Regions from separate parts of the Enterobacter cloacae complex sp. R_G8 genome, predicted to be linked through region 2. Evidence: predicted binding sites of a transcription regulator. Region 2 holds the regulator's gene; each other region holds the start of a gene.

Region 1 (7,413 bases), 2.1 Mb from region 2:
ACCATTACATCAATACCATGCCGCCAGAATATGTGGCGACATACCTGCAGTGGCATATTGAGCAGGCAAATATTGATACCCGCACCGGTCCGGAGCTGGCGGATCTGGTGAAACTGCTCGGCGAGCGTTGCAAAACGCTGAAAGAGATCGCTGAAAGCTGCCGCTACTTCTATGAAGAGTTTGATGAGTTCGACGCTGACGCGGCCAAAAAACACCTGCGTCCTGTTGCGCGTCAACCGCTGGAAGTGGTGCGTGACAAACTGGCCGCGATTACAGAATGGACCGCTGAAAATGTCCATCACGCGATTCAGGCAACCGCTGATGAACTGGAAGTGGGCATGGGTAAAGTCGGGATGCCATTGCGCGTAGCGGTGACCGGTGCGGGCCAGTCTCCGGCGCTGGATGTTACCGTTCACGCGATTGGTAAATCACGCAGCGTGGCGCGCATTAACAAGGCGCTGGGCTTTATCGCTGAACGCGAAAACCAGCAGTAATTCAAGCTGAAATGCGAAAACGGCAGGGTGACCTGCCGTTTTTTTATGCGTGCAATTCTGCAATACCAAGGCGCGTCAGAAAACCGCTTATACCTTCGCGTTTTAATAACGCGTCAAGACGCTCCTGTTCAAGCCGGGTCATATTTTCCAGCGTGTCGACGATCTGGGGAAGCAGATTCGACGATGCTGACTCGCCATACAGGGACGTGACTTCCGCCAGATGGTAAACCGCCTGACGGTTACGAATGGCCGGGAGGCTCATAATGTGCTCCTTCACGCGAGCATCAATATGAATCAGCCGCGCCCGACCGCCTTTTACGCCGTTGATCCCTTCCGTTTTCCAGCCCTGCTGACGGATCCAGCGGTTAACGGTTTGTCTGGCCACGCCCAGACTGTTCGCCAGCTCTTCCGTGGTCATCTTACTGCGTAATCTTTTCATATCAGTTATGGTCGCGAATCCCTAAACGTTGCAACAATCCGGTAATCCCTTCCCGCAGTAACAATGATGTCATCTGCTTTTGCTCTTCCGGCGTCATTTCATTCGCCAGCGTCAGGAGTAAAGTGTGAAGTGAACCGTTCAGCAAAGCGCTTTCTGGCATATCAGATGTTTCCGTTGCCCGGCGCGCGCTGCGGATAAAATCACGCACTTTCTCGTTCACATGTACCAGGCGCGCTTTCCCGCCCTGTACTCCTGGTTTCGGCGATGTAATCCAACCCTCTTTGCGTACCCATTTATTGATGGTCTGTCGGCTATAGCCAGTGAGAAGGGCCAACTCCTCTGGCGTCATACGTTCCTTGATCATGCAATTTCCTGAATATTTGTGGGGTTAATTAACGGTTCATTTTATAGCACCGTTTTAGGTGAAAACGTGACAGGATTAACTTCTGACTGCGAGGCGGCTCGCAAAGTGATTCATTTGCATGATTTTTCGGCGATTGAACAGCGGCTATTGATTTTGCCGTTGACACTCCGCAGCGGAATTCATATTATGCCGCCCGTCAACATGACAGCTTTACGATGGGGCTATAGCTCAGCTGGGAGAGCGCTTGCATGGCATGCAAGAGGTCAGCGGTTCGATCCCGCTTAGCTCCACCAAACTCTGAACCCAACAGAGTAGGGTAAGTAAAGTAACATGTGGGGCTATAGCTCAGCTGGGAGAGCGCTTGCATGGCATGCAAGAGGTCAGCGGTTCGATCCCGCTTAGCTCCACCAAAATTTGAACCCTCGTCGAAAGACGGGGGTTTTTTATGCGTTTGTAATCACTTTCCATGACTTTTGTTGCCAAATTAGAGGTATTTCTATACCTCACCTCAATCCATCACAATAAACGAGTCTATAAATAGACTTCAACTTGATTCGCGCAATTAATAAACCTATTATCCATCCGGTCAATGATTTGAATGGTAAAATAGATTACCCACCTTAATGAATAGAAAAACTTACAATAATGTAAAGATATTTATGATTGCTCTGGCACTGTGTCTGATTACAGTGCCATTTTCCCGTTATATTTCGCCACGGGCTATCGTAAATGGTCATGATGTTTATCTGGCATGGTTGCCGTTAAGCGTTATGCTGGCCGTGATCCTGTTATTTGGGCGTCGGGCGATCATTCCCATTCTGTTAAGTTTTACTATTGCTAATATATTCAATATTAATTTAGCACCACTACAATATTCAGTATTATTGTTCTGTCAGACGTTTTCAGTCTTTGCCGCCTGTGGCGTCCTCCGCCTTGTGCTGGGCAAGCGCTGGCGCTACTGCGTGCCGAACAAACACATCGGGCTGCGTATATTCTGGCTGGGCTTTATGGTGCCGATAGGCATTAAAGTGTCGATGTATCTGGCTGGTTATTTATTTGATTTTCCCGTTACTATCTCCACGTTCTTCGGCGAAGGCACCGCAATTTACAACATCGTTGATATTCAAAGCCTGATATGCGCGGCGTTGATTTTTACCATGATGTTCTATTATCCATTAAGAATGATAATTAATCCCCGCTATGCCAGGATCTTCTGGCTGCGGAGTGTGAAGCCGGTGTTTTTTCACAAAAAATCATTGTATATATTCATCTGGCTGTCGCTTTTAATTTTCATCCTTGCAATTTTATGTGCGCCTTTTGAGTCTCCTGTTATTGCAGGCTATTTGATGCCAGTGATTTTTATTCTCTTTACGTTAGGTATCAGTCGCCTCAGTTATGCGCTCATCTCTTTGTTCTGGGCGGCGTCCGCGCTTCTGCTGTTGAGCTATAACTACAACTTCCTCACAGGCGTGGAATCAGGACATTCACTCTCTTTCATCCTGTCCGTGCTTATCTCTTTCGCTATCTGTCTGCTTTACATGTCGCGGATCTACCAGCGAAGTAACTGGCTGAAGCAGGGCTGGCAGGACAGGGCGCTTACCGATCCGCTGACCGGTTTACCCAACATTCGCGCACTGGAGGAGTTTCTTCATCTCCATCCGGATGCGAAGGTCTGTTGTCTGCGGATGGACAACCTCGAGTTTTTAAGCCGCCACTACGGCATTCTCATGCGCGTGCATTGCAAACGCAGAGTGACCATGTCGCTGCAACCTCTGTTACACAAAGATGAGAAGCTCTTCCAGCTGCCTGGAAGCGAGCTGGTCGCGGTATTGCTGGGGCCAGAAACCGCTGAACGGCTGCAACATATGGTTGATCAGCTAAACAGTCGTAAAATTTACTGGAACAACACGGGTCTGGATATTGAATTCGGCGCGTCATGGGGAATGGTCGAAAACGGCGAGAGACTGCACCATACGCTGGGCCAACTCAGCTGGCTGGCCGAGCAGTCGTGCGGCGCGCACAACGTACTTGCGCTTACCAATAGTCTGGAAGCCGCGTCGGGACAAACCACCGATCGGGTATTGATGCTAGCGCGTATCAAACATGCCCTCGATGCCGGTCAGTTTCATTTATACGCCCAGCCTATCCAGAAAGCGGACGGTAGCGGCTACTACGAAATACTGGCGCGGATGGAAAGTGAGGGCGAGATTATCACGCCTGACCGTTTTATCCCGTTGATTGCCCAGTTTAACCTGAGCCATCGCTTTGATATGTGCGTACTGGAAAAATTACTGGTGTGGTTACGTGACAATCCTGCCACCCAGGCTGGCGCCCGTTTTTCTGTCAATCTGATGCCGCTGACGCTGATGCAAAAAGAGGTGGCGACCGAGATAAGCGCGTTGTTTGAACGCTATGGCATCGCACCTCAGGCTGTTGTTCTGGAGATCACCGAAGAGCAGGCATTCTCGAACTCAGGAAGCAGCATCAAAAATCTCCAGCAACTGCGGGATCACGGCTTCCGTATCGCGATTGATGACTTTGGCACCGGTTATGCCAACTACGAACGACTCAGACGCCTTCAGGCGGATATCATTAAAATTGATGGCTGTTTTGTTAAAGATATCTGTACCGATGACATGGACGCGATGATTGTGCAGTCGATTTGTAATCTGGCGAAAACAAAATCACTGAGTGTGGTGGCTGAGTATGTGGAGACGCCGGAGCAACGGGACATGCTGCTGCGCTTCGGAGTGGATTACCTGCAGGGATACCTGATAGGTAAACCGACGCCGCTTGACGCACTTCAGGCATAAAAAAACCGGGAGCCAGGCTCCCGGTTCTTATTTAACGCGACGCGTTACAGTACCAGTGCTGCGATAGAGGCAGACAGTACGCTCACCAGCGTTGAGCCGTAAACCAGTTTCAGACCGAAGCGAGAAACGACGTTACCCTGTTCTTCGTTCAGACCTTTAATCGCACCGGCGATAATACCGATGGACGAGAAGTTCGCGAAGGAAACCAGGAATACGGACAGGATGCCTTCAGCACGTGGAGAGAGCGTGCTGGCAATTTTCTGCAGATCCATCATCGCAACGAATTCGTTAGAAACCAGTTTGGTTGCCATGATACTGCCCACCTGCAGCGCTTCGTGAGCCGGTACACCCATCACCCAGGCAACAGGGTAGAAGATGTAGCCCAGGATGCCCTGGAAGGAGATCCCCAGCACCGCGGCGAACAGGGCGTTCAGGGCAGAAATCAGAGCGATGAAGCCGATCAGCATGGCGGCAACGATAATCGCCACTTTGAAGCCCGCCAGAATATATTCACCCAGCATTTCGAAGAAGCTCTGACCTTCGTGCAGATTCGCCATCTGCAGGTTCTCTTCGCCTTCCTCAACACGGTACGGGTTGATCAGTGACAGCACGATAAAGGTGCTGAACATGTTCAGTACCAGAGCAGCAACCACGTATTTTGGCTCCAGCATGGTCATATACGCACCCACGATTGACATGGAGACGGTAGACATTGCTGTTGCGGCCATGGTGTACATACGGTTACGGGACATCTTACCGAGAATATCTTTATACGCGATAAAGTTCTCAGACTGGCCCAGAATCAGGGAGCTGACGGCGTTGAACGATTCCAGTTTACCCATTCCGTTAACTTTGGAGAGTACGGTACCAATGGCACGGATCACAATCGGCAGAACACGAATGTGTTGCAGAATACCGATCAGCGCAGAGATGAAGACGATTGGGCAAAGTACTTTCAGGAAGAAGAACGCCAGACCTTCATCGTTCATTTTACCGAAGACAAAGTTAGTCCCTTCATTGGCGAATCCGAGCAGTTTTTCGAACATTTCGGAGAAGCCTTTTACGAAGCCAAGCCCCACGTTGGAGTTCAGGAAGAACCACGCGAGTAAAACTTCAATAACGAGAAGCTGAACAACAAAGCGAATGCGGATTTTTTTACGGTCATGGCTGACCAGTAACGCAAGCGCAGTAACGACAACGAGTGCCAGGACAAAGTGAAGGACGCGGTCCATATTTGCTCCAAATATGAGGCAGGTTTAATTTTCGTGCACATTCTATGTAACAACCGAAAAGAAAACGAGATCAAGGACACACTATAGTTACATCCTGTGACGAGTCTCAAAAATAGTGATCCACAATACATTTTCGTTATGTTAGGTAAATGAGTGAAAAGTTAAGTTTGTGTGCTAGTCTTCACAAAAGAGCGCGCGATTTCGGTTTCTGTTAGATCGTCCTCCGCTTACCCGCCCGTCTATCGTTCAAAGCTATCAGAGAAATCACCGTAAGCTTTACAAATGATCTTGATAATCATTCTCATTTTGATAGCATTAAACATAGCAAAGGCTATATTTCAGAGGCAGAAATGACAAACAGTCGCGTTGAGGGTAGCAGTGGCAGAGCAGCACGCAAGTTGCGGTTCGCATTAATGGGACCTGCGTTCATTGCTGCCATTGGTTATATCGATCCAGGTAACTTTGCGACCAATATTCAGGCCGGGGCCAGCTTCGGCTATAAACTGCTGTGGGTCGTTGTCTGGGCTAATCTGATGGCCATGCTGATTCAAATGCTCTCGGCCAAACTGGGGATAGCTACCGGTAAAAACCTCGCCGAGCAGATCCGCGATCACTATCCGCGTCCTGCCGTATGGCTGTACTGGATCCAGGCTGAAATCATCGCGATGGCAACTGACCTCGCCGAATTCATCGGTGCGGCAATTGGTTTCAAACTGATCCTCGGGGTATCGCTGTTGCAAGGGGCCGTGCTGACCGGTATCGCCACCTTCCTGATTCTGATGCTGCAGCGTCGGGGGCAAAAACCGCTGGAAAAAGTCATTGGCGGCCTGCTGCTGTTTGTCGCTGCGGCCTATATTGTTGAACTGATTTTCTCACAGCCGAACCTGGTGCAGCTCGGTAAAGGGATGGTGATCCCAAGCCTGCCAACCTCTGAAGCGGTGTTCCTCGCCGCCGGGGTACTGGGGGCGACCATCATGCCGCATGTGATTTACCTTCACTCCTCGTTAACCCAGCACCTGCACGGTGGGACGCGTAAAGAGCGCTATTCGGCAACCAAATGGGATGTGGCTATCGCCATGACGATTGCCGGTTTTGTGAATCTGGCGATGATGGCTACTGCCGCCGCCGCTTTCCACTTTAATGGCCACACCGGTATTGCCGATCTCGACCAGGCCTATCTGACGCTGGAGCCGTTATTGAGCCATGCAGCTGCGACCATATTTGGTCTAAGCCTGGTGGCGGCAGGTCTCTCCTCCACGGTGGTGGGAACACTGGCCGGGCAGGTGGTCATGCAAGGGTTCGTTCGTTTCCATATCCCGCTGTGGGTGCGTCGTGCCGTCACGATGTTGCCGTCATTTGTGGTGATCCTGATGGCGCTGGACCCAACACGCATTCTGGTCATGAGCCAGGTGCTGCTGAGCTTTGGGATCGCACTTGCGCTGGTGCCGCTGCTGATCTTTACCAGCAACAAAGACCTGATGGGCGAACTGGTTAACACTATGATGGTGAAACGGATCGGATGGGCTATCGTGGTCGTGGTAGTGATGCTGAACCTGTGGTTACTGATAGGCACGGCATTGGGGTTATAAAAGAAAAAGGAGCCGGGAGGCTCCTTTTTTATGATTAGTGTCGACCGTGGCCGTGGCCGTGGCCATGTCCACCGCGACCTTTACCGCCGCGATCCCAGCCGCCACGGCGGTCATCACGGTCGTTCCAGCCTTCGCGATAACCACGCTCGTAGGCGTTGTTTTTATACCAGCCGCGGTGCAAACCATTATCATGTTTCCACCAGCGGTCGCCGCGCCACTCATAGTGACGGTGCCAGTAGTCACGGTCGCGCCAGTAGCCACCGTCCCAGTATCTGCCGTAGTCGTCACGATCGCCAATTTGTAATTTTACTGATGGCAACAGGGTGATTTCGCCAGCAGTGGCGACCAGCGGGGCCGAAGCCAGTAATACCGCTGCAAGAATCAGTGACCTGAACATACTCTTCTCCTTCACGATCGGGGCCTTGTTGGGCCTGTTAACGCAATTTTACGAGTTGGTAAAGGCTCGTTTCATCGCCTCAACT
Region 2 (7,413 bases):
CGGAAAATGGTGACAGCGGCCACCCGAACGAAATTGCCTTCTCCTCCAGTAATAAAGCGTATAAAGAAGACTGGTCCGGAGATAAAAGCGGTATCAGCCTGTATAAAGCTGCCGCGAAATTTAAATACGGCCCGGTATGGGCGCGCGGTGGTTATATTCAGCCAACCGGTCAAACCCTGTTAGCACCGCACTGGAGCTTTATGCCAGGTACCTATCAGGGGGCAGAAGCGGGCGCCAATTTTGATTACGGTGACGCAGGTGCGTTGAGCTTCTCGTATATGTGGACCAACGAGTATAAAGCGCCGTGGCATATCGAAATGGACAAGTTCTACCAGAACGATAAAAAGACCAAAGTGGATTATCTCCACTCGCTGGGTGCGAAGTACGACTTTAAAAATGATTTAGTGCTTGAAGCGGCATTTGGTCAGGCGGAAGGCTATATCGACCAGTATTTTGCTAAAGCCAGTTACAAATTTGATATTGCTGGTAGCCCGCTGAGTACCAGTTACCAGTTCTACGGTACGCGAGACAAAGTCAGTGATGGCAGCGTGAATGATATTTATGACGGCACGGCGTGGTTGCAGGCGCTGACCTTCGGCTACAAAGTCGGCCAGGTGGATTTGCGTCTTGAAGGAACGTGGGTGAAAGCGGAAGGGCAGCAGGGCTACTTCCTGCAGCGTATGACCCCAACCTATGCATCTTCAAACGGTCGTCTGGATATCTGGTGGGATAACCGTTCCGACTTCAACGCCGATGGCGAAAAAGCGGTCTTCTTCGGCGCAATGTATGATCTGAAAAACTGGAACCTGCCAGGCTGGGCGGTGGGGGCATCTTACGCCTACGCATGGGACGCGAAGCCTGCTGATATGGCAACACCGGACGCATACTACGATCCAAACTATCGCCTCAAAGAGTCCTCTTACAGCCTGGATGCGATCTACACCCTGCAGGATGGTCGCGCCAAAGGAACCATGTTCAAACTGCACTTTACACAATACGACAACCACTCCGATATCCCGAGCTACGCGGGCGGTTACGGCAACATCTTCCAGGATGAACGCGACGTGAAATTCATGGTTATCGCACCGTTCACCATCTTCTGATGACTCGTCCGGCGGGGTAATTCCCGCCGGACCGGAGACTACATATGAAAAAGATTGTAATCGTCGCGTTGCTGGCATCGGGACTGGTGGCTTGTGCGCAGAATCAGGCCCCGAAAGAGGACTCCCGTCTGAAAGATGCCTACAGCGCCTGTATCAATACGGCGGAGGGTTCGCCGGAGAAGATCGAAGCCTGCCAGAGCGTGCTGAATGTGCTGAAAAAAGAGAAAGCGCATGAGCAGTTCGCAACCCAGGAGAATATTCGCGTGATGGATTACCAGGCCTGTATCCAGGCGCGCAAAACCGGTAACGATCAGGAAGTCGCGAAGCGTTGCGATCGGATCTGGGAAGAGATTCGCAGCAACAACAGTCACTAACTCGTTATTATCATGCCCGGTGGCGCTGCGCTGCCGGGCTTTTTTTTTGCCAGACAACAGGCAAAAAAAAGCCAACCTTACGGCTGGCTCAGAGTATGAAAGCGTGCTTATTTCGCGTCGTGCGCGTGATCGTCTTCGCGGCAATCGCCTTCAGCGCAGTGACCATACAGGTACAGGCTGTGGTTTGTCAGGCGGATGCCATGACGGGCAGCGATTTCACGCTGGCGTGATTCAATGGAATCATCGCTGAATTCAATGACCTTGCCGCAATCCAGGCAGATCAGGTGATCGTGGTGATGCTGTTGAGTCAGTTCGAATACAGATTTACCGCCTTCGAAATTATGACGGGTGACAATGCCCGCGTCATCAAACTGGTTCAGCACACGATAAACGGTTGCCAGCCCAATCTCTTCGCCCATGTCGATAAGACGCTTATAAAGGTCTTCCGCACTGACATGGTGATTGTCTGGACCCTGAAGCACTTCAAGGATTTTTAACCGAGGAAGCGTAACTTTCAGGCCAGCCTTCTTTAATGCGGTATTGTTGTCAGTCATGCGGAATCTGTCCTGTTGCTAAACGATTCACTTCTATAGGAAGTGACAGAAAATGCACCTGGGATAATGCGTCTCATTATAGAACTGCCATGGCTAAATGAAAACTGCAAGTCTCATGTAAAGTATGCTTATAAAAACGTGGTATCACCAACAAACTTGCTCAATGGGAGCCACGTTTTATCAGGGGGACATTGTACAGGTCTGGGCGAAAAAGTTAAAAGATTGTAGCGATTAATTTAATCGGTTTGACCTGGTTTGCTGGCGCAACCCTCGTTGCGCCGCAATAAAAATCAGGCGTTGAGGATATCGTCCAGGTGCAGCTCTTCACGGATCTGCTTAACCCATTTTTCAACGCGCTCTGCTGTCAGTTCTGGCTGACGGTCTTCGTCAATCGCCAGACCCACGAAGTGATCGTCATCAGCCAGACCTTTAGACGCTTCAAAGTGGTAGCCGGCGGTAGGCCAGTGACCTACGATAACGGCGCCGTTTGGTTCAATGATGTCGCGGATGGTACCCAGCGCATCACAGAAGTACTCGGCATAGTCTTCCTGGTCACCGCAGCCAAACAGGGCAACCAGCTTGCCGTTGAAATCCACTTCTTCCAGTGTCGGGAAGAAATCATCCCAGTCACACTGGGCTTCACCGTAATACCAGGTAGGGATACCCAGCAGCAGGATGTCATAGCCTTCGAGATCTTCTTTGCTGCTCTTGGCGATGTCGTGCACATCGGCAACGTCTTTACCGAGCTGTTTTTGAATGTTTTTTGCGATATTTTCGGTATTGCCGGTATCACTGCCGAAGAAAATGCCGATAATTGCCATGAGTAAAATAACCTCTTGATACTTAATGGTATGGTGGCGCAATTTGTCCACGGATAAAGGCAATAATAGCAGAACAGGCAACCCTGCGGAAACAGCTATCGCGCAGGACTGCACTCTGTGCTACATGAAAAGGGTAATAAAGGGATTTTTCGGACTTATGCCTTGCTGCGCATGGTCTCGAGTTGGGTGATTAACATCTCTTCAATCAGCTCGCTGCGGCTGATATTACGCGCGTCAGCCAGTTCGTTTAGCGCATCGACGGCGTCGGCGTTGAGCTTCAGTTCGACACGCTTAAGTCCACGATTTTTATCGCGTTTAAGCTGGTTGCGTTTATTAATACGCAGCTGTTCGTCGCGCGAAAGCGGATTCGTTTTCGGTCGTCCCGGTCGACGCTCATTCGCGAACAGATCTAGTGTCGTACGGTCCGTTTGTTCTTTGGCCATGATTCTGAGACTTCGGGGGAAACACGCCGCCCTGCTAATGCCCGGGCGATAAGCGCGCCATCATACATCACCAAAAACGACACGCCAACGACTGGAAGCCCGCAGCCTTCCAGTCGCTCTCTTTTTAATCAATTTGCCGTGTCAGTGAGATAGCGGCGAATGGCGCGTAAGACGGCGTCTGGTTTTTCCGCGTGAACCCAATGTCCGGCGCCAGCGATGACGTGGGCACGGGCCTGGGGGAATTGCGCCAGCAGGGTATCGCGGTAAGCGTCGGTGACGTACGGCGAATTGCCGCCACGAATAAAGAGGGTAGGGTGCGGCCATGCCGGAACGGTTTTCCAGCCGACGATGTTATCGTACTGCTCCCACAGCACCGGCACGTTGAAACGCCACTGGCCGTCAACGAACGATTTCAGCAGGAACTGGATCACACCTTCTTCATCAAGATGCTCACGCATGACAGCGGCTGCCTGTTGACGGCTGGAGACGCCAGCTTCCGTCACCGCGTTGATGGCGGCAAAAATCTCGTCATGACGACGGACGTCGTAATCTACCGGGGCGACATCAATGACCACCAGGCCACTTATTCTCTCCGGTGCCAGCGCCGTCAGGGCCATGACCGCTTTGCCGCCCATTGAGTGCCCGATCAAGGTCACTTTCTCAAGATTGCTGGCATCCAGCGTATCGAGCAGATCCTGCGCCATGGCCGCATAGGTCATCTCCTCTGAACGCCCGGACAGGCCATGATTTCGCATATCGACCTGCAAAATATCGTGATCGGTAACCAGATCGCGTGCCAGTACGCCCAGGTTATCCAGACTGCCGAACAGCCCGTGGACCAGTACGATGGGGGGATTCGTGTTCGGTGATTGTGCAGATTGCGCTCGGCTATTCAATTTCATGGCAAAGTTCTTTTTTTACGGATGTCAGGTTAGGGTATTATGTTGACCATTCTGCCGCCCGGCTGCAAGGTTCCAGTTTAATCTGACTTTTGCCGCCAACCTGGTTTGACGCTATCCGCTGTTGGGATTTGACCTTATAATCCCAACGACTTGTATTCAGATAAGATATCGCACTGGATTAAGATGAAAACAATCGAAGTTGATGACGAACTCTATCAGTTTATTGCCAGCCAAACGCGGCATATCGGGGAGAGCGCGTCCGACATTTTACGGCGCATGCTTAAAATTTCCGCCGCCTCACCGTCTGCTACCCCAGCCACTAAAGATGTCGTGTCTCAGCCGAGTGTTGTTGCACAAGCAAAGCCTGCCGTCGCGCAGGTGAAAGACAAAGTACGTGCGATGCGCGAGCTGCTGCTGTCTGATGAATATGCAGAGCAGAAAAAAGCGGTCAACCGCTTCATGCTGGTGCTGTCTACACTTTATTCACTGGATAACAAGGCGTTTGCTGAAGCGACCGAGTCGCTGCACGGTCGTACTCGCGTCTATTTCGCGGGCGACGAGCAGACGCTGCTGCAAAATGGCAACCAAACCAAACCTAAACATGTCCCTGGCACACCGTACTGGGTCATCACCAATACCAATACGGGCCGCAAGTGCAGCATGGTTGAACACATCATGCAGTCCATGCAGTTCCCGGCGGAATTGATTGAAAAGGTTTGCGGTACAATTTAACCCTTGCATCAGAAGGACCCGGTAATGGCAAATCACAGCCGTGCAGGCCAACCTGCACAACAAAGCGATTTGATTAACGTCGCTCAGCTGACCGCGCAGTATTATGTGCTGAAACCGGTCGTGGGCAACGCAGAACACGCAGTGAAGTTTGGTACATCAGGCCATCGCGGTAGCGCGGCACGCCATAGCTTTAACGAACCGCACATTCTGGCCATTGCTCAGGCCATCGCGGAAGAGCGCGCCAAAAACGGTGTTACCGGTCCGTGCTACGTGGGGAAAGATACTCACGCCCTGTCTGAACCGGCGTTCATTTCCGTGCTGGAAGTTCTGGCGGCGAACGGCGTTGATGTGATTGTTCAGGAAAATAACGGTTTCACCCCAACGCCTGCCGTCTCTAACGCTATCCTTGTGCACAACAAAAAAGGTGGCCCACAGGCTGACGGCATCGTTATCACGCCTTCTCACAACCCCCCGGAAGACGGTGGCATTAAATACAACCCACCTAACGGTGGTCCGGCAGATACCAACGTCACGAAAGTGGTGGAAGACCGCGCCAACGCCCTGTTAGCCGATGGCCTGAAAGGCGTTAAGCGTATCTCTCTGGATGCGGCCATGGCATCCGGCCACGTGAAAGAGCAGGATCTGGTGCAGCCGTTCGTGGAAGGGCTGGCGGATATCGTCGATATGGCGGCTATCCAGAAAGCCGGCCTGAAGCTGGGTGTGGATCCGCTGGGCGGCTCCGGGATTGAATACTGGAAACGCATTGCAGAACACTACAAGCTGGATCTGACCATCGTTAACGATCACGTCGATCAGACCTTCCGCTTTATGCACCTTGATAAAGACGGCGCGATCCGTATGGACTGCTCCTCCGAGTGCGCGATGGCGGGCCTGCTGGCACTGCGTGACAAATTCGATCTGGCCTTCGCCAACGACCCGGATTATGACCGCCACGGTATCGTTACCCCGGCCGGGCTGATGAACCCAAACCACTACCTGGCTGTGGCAATCAACTACCTGTTCCAGCATCGTTCACAGTGGGGCAAAGAGGTGGCTGTGGGTAAAACGCTGGTCTCCTCTGCGATGATCGACCGCGTGGTTGACGCGTTGGGCCGTAAGCTTGTGGAAGTGCCGGTTGGTTTTAAATGGTTTGTTGACGGTCTGCATGACGGCAGCTTCGGCTTTGGTGGTGAAGAGAGCGCGGGGGCATCCTTCCTGCGTTTCGACGGCACGCCATGGTCAACCGATAAAGATGGCATCATCATGTGTCTGCTGGCGGCGGAAATTACCGCTGTCACCGGTAAGAACCCACAGGAACACTACGACGAGCTGGCGGCGCGCTTTGGTGCACCGAGCTATAACCGTATCCAGGCGAGCGCCACCTCGGCGCAGAAAGCAGCGCTGTCTAAACTCTCTCCGGAGATGGTCAGTGCCAGCACGCTGGCCGGTGATCCGATTACGGCACGTCTGACGGCTGCCCCGGGTAACGGTGCCTCTATCGGTGGTCTGAAAGTGATGACCGAAAATGGCTGGTTTGCCGCGCGTCCATCCGGTACGGAAGATGCGTACAAAATCTATTGTGAAAGCTTCCTCGGCGCTGAGCATCGCCAGCAGATTGAGAAAGAAGCGGTAGAGATTGTCAGCGAAGTGCTGAAAAACGCGTAAGTGGTGTTCGGTGCGGGCTGATGCCCTCACCCCGGCCTCTCCCACAGGGAGAGGGTGAAAACACTCAAAAACGGCAACCCCTGGGTTGCCGTTTTGCTTTTACCTAACTATGTTTATTCTTCAATTCAAACCGCGGTGAGACCAGCCCGTACAGCGTCCAGCCCATAAAGGTCACCATCGCACCATAGAGCATCGCCTCCTGGCCTGACGAGTAGAGCGCATAGAAGCTGTAAATCGCCCCAATCAGCGCCACAATATTGGCCGCGCGTGCTTTACGTGGATCGACTTTCGCCACCTTCTGAATGATCACCAGCGCCGCCATCGACAGAATATATGGAATGATATTCGTCACCACCGCCAGGTTGACCAGCACGTTGAACTGGCTGTTCAGCGATGGGCTAATGGTCATCAGCGACAATCCGCTCTGGAAGATGACAATCGCCAGCATGCCCTGCACCGGCGCATCGGCTTTGGTCACGCGGGAGAAGATTTTCGGGAAGTAGCCTTCGTCGGCTGAGGATTTAAAGACCTGCGCAATGGTGAACTGCCAGCCGAGGAGCGAACCGCAGCAGGACATGACCATCAGCCCCATGATCACTTTCCCGACTTCCGGGGTGAACATCTGCGCGAAGGCCAGCCCGAACGGCGCCGTGGAGTTAGCCAAATCCATGTTCGGTACGATACCGGCAATAACGTTAGTTGAGACGATATAGATCACCGCCGCGCCCAGCGTTCCGCCAAGAACGGCAATCGGGACGTTCTTTTCCGGGTTTTCCACCACTTCCGCGTTTGCGCAGGCGGATTCCAGACCGAGGAAGG
Region 3 (7,413 bases), 2.2 Mb from region 2:
GTGTTCGCCCAGCTGAGTCATACCGTGTTCTTCCAGTTTAGCCAGCAGGGCAGGGATAGAGCTGCCATCCAGACCATAGCCGGACAGACGCGTCGGCACGCCCAGGCCTTCAAAGAAGTTGCGGGTCGCTTCGATTGCCGCATCGATACGCGCGTCGTCAGAACCTTCGGTGATGTTCCAGACACGTTCCGCGTACTGCAGCAGTTTGGCGCGTTTGGTATCACGTTTTTCGTTCCACAGGGCCGGCAGAACCACCGCCAGCGTCTGGGCGTGATCCAGCCCGTGCATCGCCGTCAGTTCATGGCCCAGCATGTGGGTTGCCCAGTCCTGCGGCACGCCTGCGCCAATCAGTCCGTTCAGCGCCTGCGTTGCAGCCCACATCACGTTGGCACGTACGTCGTAGTTTTCCGGCTCTTTCAGCGCTTTCGGACCGTCTTCGACAAGCGTCAGCAGAATACCTTCCGCGAAGCGGTCCTGGATTTTGGCATCCACCGGGTAAGTCACGTACTGCTCAACGGTGTGAACAAAGGCGTCGACCACGCCGTTCGCGACCTGACGCGCGGGCAGGGTGTAGGTGTACACCGGATCGAGGATCGCGAATACCGGCTGAACGTGCTCGTTCATAAAGGCCTGTTTGTCTCCGGTGGTTTTACGGGAGATCACCGCGCCTTTGTTGGATTCAGAACCGGTGGCTGGCAGGGTCAGCACGGAGCCCATCGGGATCGCGCTTTTAATGTCGCTGCCGCGGGTTTCCAGGATATGCCAGGGGTCGATACCGTCGGCGTAGTGTGCTGCCGCGGCGATGAACTTCGTGCCGTCCAGCACGGAACCCCCGCCGACAGCCAGCAGGAAGGTGATGTTTTCTTCGCGGGCGATTTTCACCGCGTTCATCAGCGTTTCATAAGACGGGTTTGGCTCGATACCGCCAAACTCGCGCACGTCCAGCCCTTCCAGTGCGCTGTAAACCTGATCCAGCACGCCGGTTTTTTTCACGCTGCCGCCACCGTAGGTGATCAGCACGCGGGCGTCAGCGGGGATCTGTGCACGCAGATCGGCGATAGCGCCTTTACCAAACAGGATGCGGGTTGGGGTGTGGAGATTAAAATTATTCATGGCTCGTTCCCTATCGTGGGTGAAAAATCGTGGCGGCGCGGATGGCTACCTGATGCTGCACATTGTGGCTGCCCGGGGATATCCTCTCAATGCACATTCCTGCCGATGTCTTGCCCATTTCTACAGAGCACTGGAGAAACGTCAGGAAAATGCGCAGACTGTGAGGGTCGCAAACCGTACCCGGAGTAACGCTAAATGAACCGTGAAGCCATCTGTCTTCAGCTCACTTCGCAGATTAAAAGACTGATTGATAAGAAAAATAACCCAGGCGAACTGCTGCCGGATATTCGCCTGCTCTACGGGACGCAGCCGGGAACGCGGACGCCGGTGATGTATCAGCCGGGCATCGTTTTTCTCTTTTCCGGCCATAAAATTGGTTATATCAATGAACGCGTGTTCCGTTATGACACCAATGAATATCTTCTGCTGACAGTACCTTTACCCTTCGAATGTGAAACCTTCGCGACAGAGGCGGTTCCGCTGGCGGGGATCCGCGTGAATGTCGATATTCTTCAGCTTCAGGAGCTGCTGATGGAGATTGGCGAAGACGAGCTTTTCCAGCCGTCGATGGCGGCGAGCGGGATTAACTCAGCCACGCTGTCAGAGGAGATCCTCTGTGCCATTGAACGTCTGCTGGACGTGATGGAGAGGCCGCTGGATGCGCGTATTCTGGGTAAGCAAATCATCCGCGAAATTCTCTATCATGTGCTGCTGGGTCCGGGGGGCGGGGCATTACTGGCGCTGGTCAGTCGGCAGACCCACTTCAGCCTGATAAGCCGCGTACTCAAGCGCATTGAAAGCCAGTACACGGAAAACCTCAGCGTTGACCAGCTGGCGGCGGAAGCGAACATGAGCGTCTCGGCGTTTCACCACAACTTTAAGTCGGTGACCAGCACCTCGCCGCTGCAGTACCTCAAAACCTACCGGCTGCATAAGGCTCGTATGTTGATGATCCACGATGGCATGAAGGCCAGCGCGGCGGCGATGCGGGTCGGGTATGAAAGTGCATCGCAGTTTAGTCGGGAGTTTAAGCGCTACTTCGGCGTCACGCCGGGAGAAGATGCGTCACGCATCCGAACCATGCAGGGAGTCTGACGGCAAACGTAGGCCGGGTAAGCGAAGCGCCACCCGGCTTTTATTTATGCACTGCAGTATTTCTTCTTAATCACCACCGCAATCGTTCCCACCAGTCCAGCCACCAGCAGGAACATCGGCAGCACCATCAGGAAGGTCATTACCTGGTCTTCATGGTGCTTCACAAACGGGATCATGTTCAGCGCGTAGCCGAGGGTAGTAACGACACCCACCCATAACAACGCGCTCAGCCAGTTAAAGAACTGGAAGCGGCGGTTCGACAGGCCGGAAATGCCTGCCATGGTGGGCAACAGGGTGCGAACAAAGGCCAGAAAACGCCCGGCCAGCAACGCCAGCAGGCCGTGCCTGTCAAACATGCAGGTCGCACGCTGATGGTATTTATGCGGTAGCTGCGCCAGCCAGCCTTTCACGACGCGCGTGTTGCCGAGCCAGCGGCCCTGCAGATAGCTCAGCCAGCAGCCCAGGCTTGCCGCGGAGGTGAGGATCACCATGGTCGGCGTGAAGTCCATGACACCTTTACCGATTAGCGCCCCTGCAAGCAAAAGCAGGCTGTCACCGGGTAAAAATGAGGCTGGCAGTAATCCATTTTCGAGGAACAGGGTCGCGAACATCACGAAATAGACGATACCTACAACGTGAGGATCGGTCAGTGCGGCAAAGTCGTGTTGCCAGAGCGCCGCGATAATATCTTGAATAACAGCCATGGACTTTCCTGTGGAACAGCAGATATAGCACTATTGTACTCCCTAATTTGCCCGACAGGGTTGATCGCGGGCGCAACTAATGCAGACTTTTCTGGTGGCAGTGTCCACAAAAGCATCCATGGAGTACATGTTTGCCAGCACTCTACACGATACGCGCAAACCCTGCTGCTAAATCGGCAATTAAATCGTCCGCGTTTTCTAAACCAATATGCAGTCGAATCAGGGTGCCGCTGAAGTCCACATCACCGCCGGGGCGCAGGGCCGCAATCTGCTCCGGCTGGTTAGGCAGGATCAGGGATTCAAACCCGCCCCAGGAGTAGGCCATGCTGAAGAGGGTAAAATTATCCAGATAACTTGCCAGCTCATCATTACTCAGCCGTTTTTTTAGAATGAATGAGAACAAACCGCTGCTACCCTTAAAGTCTCGTTGCCAGAATTCATGTCCTTTACTGCCCGGCAGTGCCGGATGGTTGACGCGCTCAACCTGCGGGTGCTGTGCCAGCCACTCGGCTATCTTCAGGCTGCTTTCATGATGCTGACGCAGGCGCACGCCCAGGGTACGGATGCCGCGGCTGGTCATGTAGGCGGTATCGGCATCGACCATCTGGCCCATCAGGTAGGCATTTTCCCGTAGCTGATCCCAGCAGCGGGCGTTAGAAACGGCCGTGCCGATCATCCCGTCAGAGTGGCCAATCAGATACTTGGTCGCCGCCTGAATGGAGATATCAATATCGAATTCCAGCGCTTTAAACAGCACGCCCGCCGCCCAGGTGTTGTCGATCATGATAATCGCCTCCGGCGCTTTGCTGCGCACGGCCTTCACAATGGCCGGCACGTCGTGCACTTCCATGGTGATTGAACCTGGCGATTCCAGGAACACGATGCGCGTGTTGGGCTGAATAAGCTCTGCGATGCCCTCGCCAATCAGCGGGTCGAACCAGTCGGTGGTCACGCCGAGGCGGGTGAGGATCTTGGTGCAGAAATCCTGGCTGGGCTCGTAGGCGGTGTTGGTCATCAGAATATGGTCGCCCTGTTCCACGAACGCCAGAATGGTGTTGGCGACCGCCGCCGCGCCGCACGGAAATAGCGCGCATCCTGCGCCGCCTTCCAGCTCGCACATGGCTTCCTGCAGTGAGAAATGGGTTAGCGTGCCACGACGGCCGTAAAACAACCCTCCTTTGGCGCGGTTGCGCGTGGCGTTTTTTTTGTCCTCGACGGTATCAAACACCAGCGAGGAGGCTCGTTGAATCACGCTGTTCACCGCTCCCTGCGTATATTTTTTGCTGCGTCCGGCCTGTACCAGCGTGGTATCAAGATGCTTCTTAGTCATGTTCGCTAACCCTGTTTTTTATACGTCTGGACGTCCAGACTACCACGATTGTAAAAATCTGCACCCGGATGCTTATCGAATAAGCAGAAAATATTAGCAAAAAAGCGCATAAGAAATTTTTACTGCGTAAGCGCAAGGAATGTGAGCGAAAATTGCGGCACTATGTAAATAGTAATGAGAACGACTATCAATTCGACGATGTTTTGATATTATTACGTTCAGATTTTGTGATTTGCGTCCTGGAGATACAGAGTGGGTAATAATTTGATGCAGACGGATCTCTCCGTTTGGGGCATGTATCATCATGCTGACATCGTGGTTAAGATTGTGATGATCGGCCTGATTCTGGCGTCCGTGATCACGTGGGCTATCTTCTTTGGCAAGAGCGCCGAGCTGATTTCACAGAAGCGCCGCCTCAAGCGGGAGCAGCAGCAGCTGGCCGAAGCCCGCTCTCTGGATCAGGCGGCTGATATGACTTCATCCTTCCACGCGAAAAGCCTGACCACCCTGTTAGTTAACGAAGCGCAAAACGAGCTGGAACTCTCCGCGGGCAGTGAAGATAACGAAGGCATTAAAGAACGTACCGGCTTCCGTCTGGAGCGCCGTGTCGCCGCCGTGGGCCGTCATATGGGCCGGGGCAATGGTTATCTGGCGACCATCGGGGCGATCTCGCCGTTCGTCGGTCTGTTCGGTACGGTCTGGGGCATCATGAACAGCTTTATCGGGATTGCACAAACCCAAACGACGAACCTGGCGGTGGTTGCTCCGGGTATCGCCGAAGCGCTGCTGGCGACGGCTATCGGTCTGGTTGCGGCGATCCCGGCGGTGGTTATCTATAATATCTTCGCGCGAATGATTGGCAGCTATAAAGCCACGCTCGGTGACGTCGCCGCACAGGTTCTGCTGCTGCAAAGCCGCGATCTTGATCTGAATGCCAGCGCCGTTAAACCGGTGCACGCGGCGTCTAAACTGCGCGTAGGTTAATGAATTATGGCAATGCGTCTTAATGAAAATCTGGACGACAACGGCGAAATGCATGAAATCAACGTAACGCCGTTTATCGACGTTATGCTGGTTCTGCTGATTATCTTCATGGTGGCTGCGCCGCTGGCGACGGTCGACGTGAAGGTAAACCTGCCGGCCTCGTCCAGCCAGCCGCAGCCGCGCCCGGAAAAACCTATCTATCTGTCAGTGAAAGCGGATAAATCGATGTTCCTCGGGAACGACCCGGTAACGGCGGATTCTGTCATCCCCGCGCTGGATCAACTCACTGGCGGTAAGAAAGACAAGACGGTCTTCTTCCGTGCGGATAAAACCGTTGATTACGAGACCATGATGAAAGTCATGGATACGCTGCATCAGGCGGGATATCTGAAGATAGGGCTGGTCGGCGAAGAGAAAGCGGCCGCGAAATGACGAAGAAGCTGGCGAAAGCCGGCTTTTTTTATGCCTGTCGGGTTATTCGTGTTTGTTCGTCGTCGGTGCGGTAGCGGGGGTTGCCAGTGCGTCTTCATCGAGCGCGACACAGGTGACGTTTGACGTGCGGTACTCGCCGTCAGAGAGTTTGCGCGTCAGGCGCAGGGTCGCGGTTTCTCTGGCCAGCAGATACTGATAATTGGCCTCCAGACGCCCCAGAAGCTTCTCTTTCAGTTCGGGTCGCTGTTCGATGATGGCATTCATCACGGCGCCGTAAATCTCTTCCTTGACCTGTAAGGGATAAATCTCGCGGCGGTTCTGCCACTTCAGGCGCACCAGCGTCGCCGGAATGGAAACCAGATCCTGGGTAATACGCGTCATCTCGGCGTTTTTGGTGTTACGCAAAGCCTCGAGATTTTGCTTTAAGATAAATTCGTCACTTTTTTTGTCATCTAAAGTCAAATAGACATCGTTATCTTTAACGTCTTTCACATTAATCTTCCCCCAGGTTATAAAAAATAGGGTTGTTTTTTTCTCGCGTAATTAGATTAAGCCAAATTTCATTGCCCGCTTCATTTATTTCTTTGGTCTTTTCGGCCATTATTTGACTTAGTTTCTGGGCATCTATTTCGCCTTCTGCCTGCAGGTCATTCAACAGGTGGACAAAGGCTTCAATTTTGATGGCGCGAAATAAGCGATCCTTTATATGACGATCGTGCTCTTCCAGCAACATATTACGGGATTTGCCGCTACGGGAAACACCAATTAATATGTCAGGCTCAAAATCAGCGAGCTTTCTTTTTCCCTGAGTGAAATTAGCCTCTTTTTCTGCTTCCGTCGGTTGCTGTTCCACAGGCGTGATGTGGTACTTAGCCGGGACGAGATAGTCGGGCAACATTTTTTAATTTCCTTTAATTTCAACAAGGTGGGGAAGATAAAGGCGTGAGATTCGTTGACAATATCATGAGGCAATTTTAAAATCAAAAAAAATGGAGCCAACCCATGAACAGCATCTTTTTTACGGTCATTACATTACTATTACTGACCGCTGGTGTTCTTTTATTGATGCAAGAGTTCAATAAAACGAAAGAGTCGAAAGACACCAGTGAATCCCCACAGCCTGAACTGATGACTAAAGAGGAAGGTGAAGACCATTTCTCTGTTTTGATGAACTCGGTGACGCCGGTTTGGTACTGGCGGGTGAACCATGAATATATCGACTTTTTGCACGCGACAATTAAGCGGATGAAAATGTCGGAAATTAATGACACGCCGGGCCTGTTTGAAGCGCAGCGCCGCTGCAGTGACCTGAATTCAGCGGTCTATAAATATTATGACAATATCAAAAAGCGCTGTCTGAATGGTGAGAAGGTCTCGTATTCCGACCTGGACGTATTAAACCTGCGTCAGTGCTTTCGCGAGTTCAGCCTGGAAGCCTACCCGGAGCTGGTGGTGCTGGTCTGGCCGGAGTATGCGCGCCCTGAGGTGGATCCCAACAACGTCTAATGGTTAGTTGTTGCAAACAGTCAGCGCCGTTGCGATATACTGAGTGCTGGTTTCGTTTGCAGACAGGACTTTATGGAACGCTTCTTTGAAAACGCTATGTACGCCTCGCGCTGGATACTGGCTCCCGTCTATTTTGGCCTTTCGCTGGCGCTGATCGCGCTCACGATTAAGTTCTTCCAGGAAATCTTGCATGTTCTGCCGAACATCTTTTCCATTGCCGAAGCAGATTTGATTCTGGTTCTGCTGTCA

The links. The regulator Fur, encoded in region 2, represses iron uptake genes when iron is present. The targets are predictions, from matches to a motif close to ATAATAATGAGAACNACTATCAA.
Region 1: a site for Fur is predicted at 5,631-5,653, ahead of NQ842_RS07630 (Nramp family divalent metal transporter). Genes of this name have one in related genera too.
Region 3: a site for Fur is predicted at 4,411-4,433, ahead of exbB (tol-pal system-associated acyl-CoA thioesterase). Genes of this name have one in related genera too.

The regions. Positions count from the first base shown of each region.
Region 1 covers NZ_CP102246.1:1,588,084-1,595,496, forward strand. Annotated here, with positions in the region: gene gltX (glutamate--tRNA ligase) at 1-494, shown strand, start outside; gene NQ842_RS07600 (YfeC-like transcriptional regulator) at 538-933, opposite strand; gene NQ842_RS07605 (YfeC-like transcriptional regulator) at 935-1,297, opposite strand; tRNA gene NQ842_RS07610 (tRNA-Ala) at 1,515-1,590, shown strand; tRNA gene NQ842_RS07615 (tRNA-Ala) at 1,632-1,707, shown strand; gene NQ842_RS07620 (EAL domain-containing protein) at 1,921-4,110, shown strand; gene NQ842_RS07625 (NupC/NupG family nucleoside CNT transporter) at 4,155-5,342, opposite strand; gene NQ842_RS07630 (Nramp family divalent metal transporter) at 5,693-6,931, shown strand; gene NQ842_RS07635 (DUF2502 domain-containing protein) at 6,966-7,328, opposite strand.
Region 2 covers NZ_CP102246.1:3,712,864-3,720,276, reverse strand. Annotated here, with positions in the region: gene chiP (chitoporin) at 1-1,103, shown strand, start outside; gene chiQ (ChiQ/YbfN family lipoprotein) at 1,148-1,477, shown strand; gene fur (ferric iron uptake transcriptional regulator) at 1,585-2,031, opposite strand; gene fldA (flavodoxin FldA) at 2,322-2,852, opposite strand; gene ybfE (LexA regulated protein) at 3,008-3,295, opposite strand; gene ybfF (esterase) at 3,424-4,197, opposite strand; gene seqA (replication initiation negative regulator SeqA) at 4,381-4,929, shown strand; gene pgm (phosphoglucomutase (alpha-D-glucose-1,6-bisphosphate-dependent)) at 4,954-6,594, shown strand; gene potE (putrescine-ornithine antiporter) at 6,698-7,413, opposite strand, start outside.
Region 3 covers NZ_CP102246.1:992,809-1,000,221, forward strand. Annotated here, with positions in the region: gene yqhD (alcohol dehydrogenase) at 1-1,113, opposite strand, end outside; gene NQ842_RS04740 (AraC family transcriptional regulator) at 1,309-2,208, shown strand; gene yghB (DedA family general envelope maintenance protein YghB) at 2,253-2,912, opposite strand; gene metC (cystathionine beta-lyase) at 3,055-4,242, opposite strand; gene exbB (tol-pal system-associated acyl-CoA thioesterase) at 4,495-5,226, shown strand; gene exbD (TonB system transport protein ExbD) at 5,233-5,658, shown strand; gene NQ842_RS04765 (hypothetical protein) at 5,701-6,150, opposite strand; gene NQ842_RS04770 (hypothetical protein) at 6,152-6,556, opposite strand; gene NQ842_RS04775 (ESA_00282 family adhesion-associated protein) at 6,661-7,164, shown strand; gene NQ842_RS04780 (TIGR00645 family protein) at 7,237-7,413, shown strand, end outside.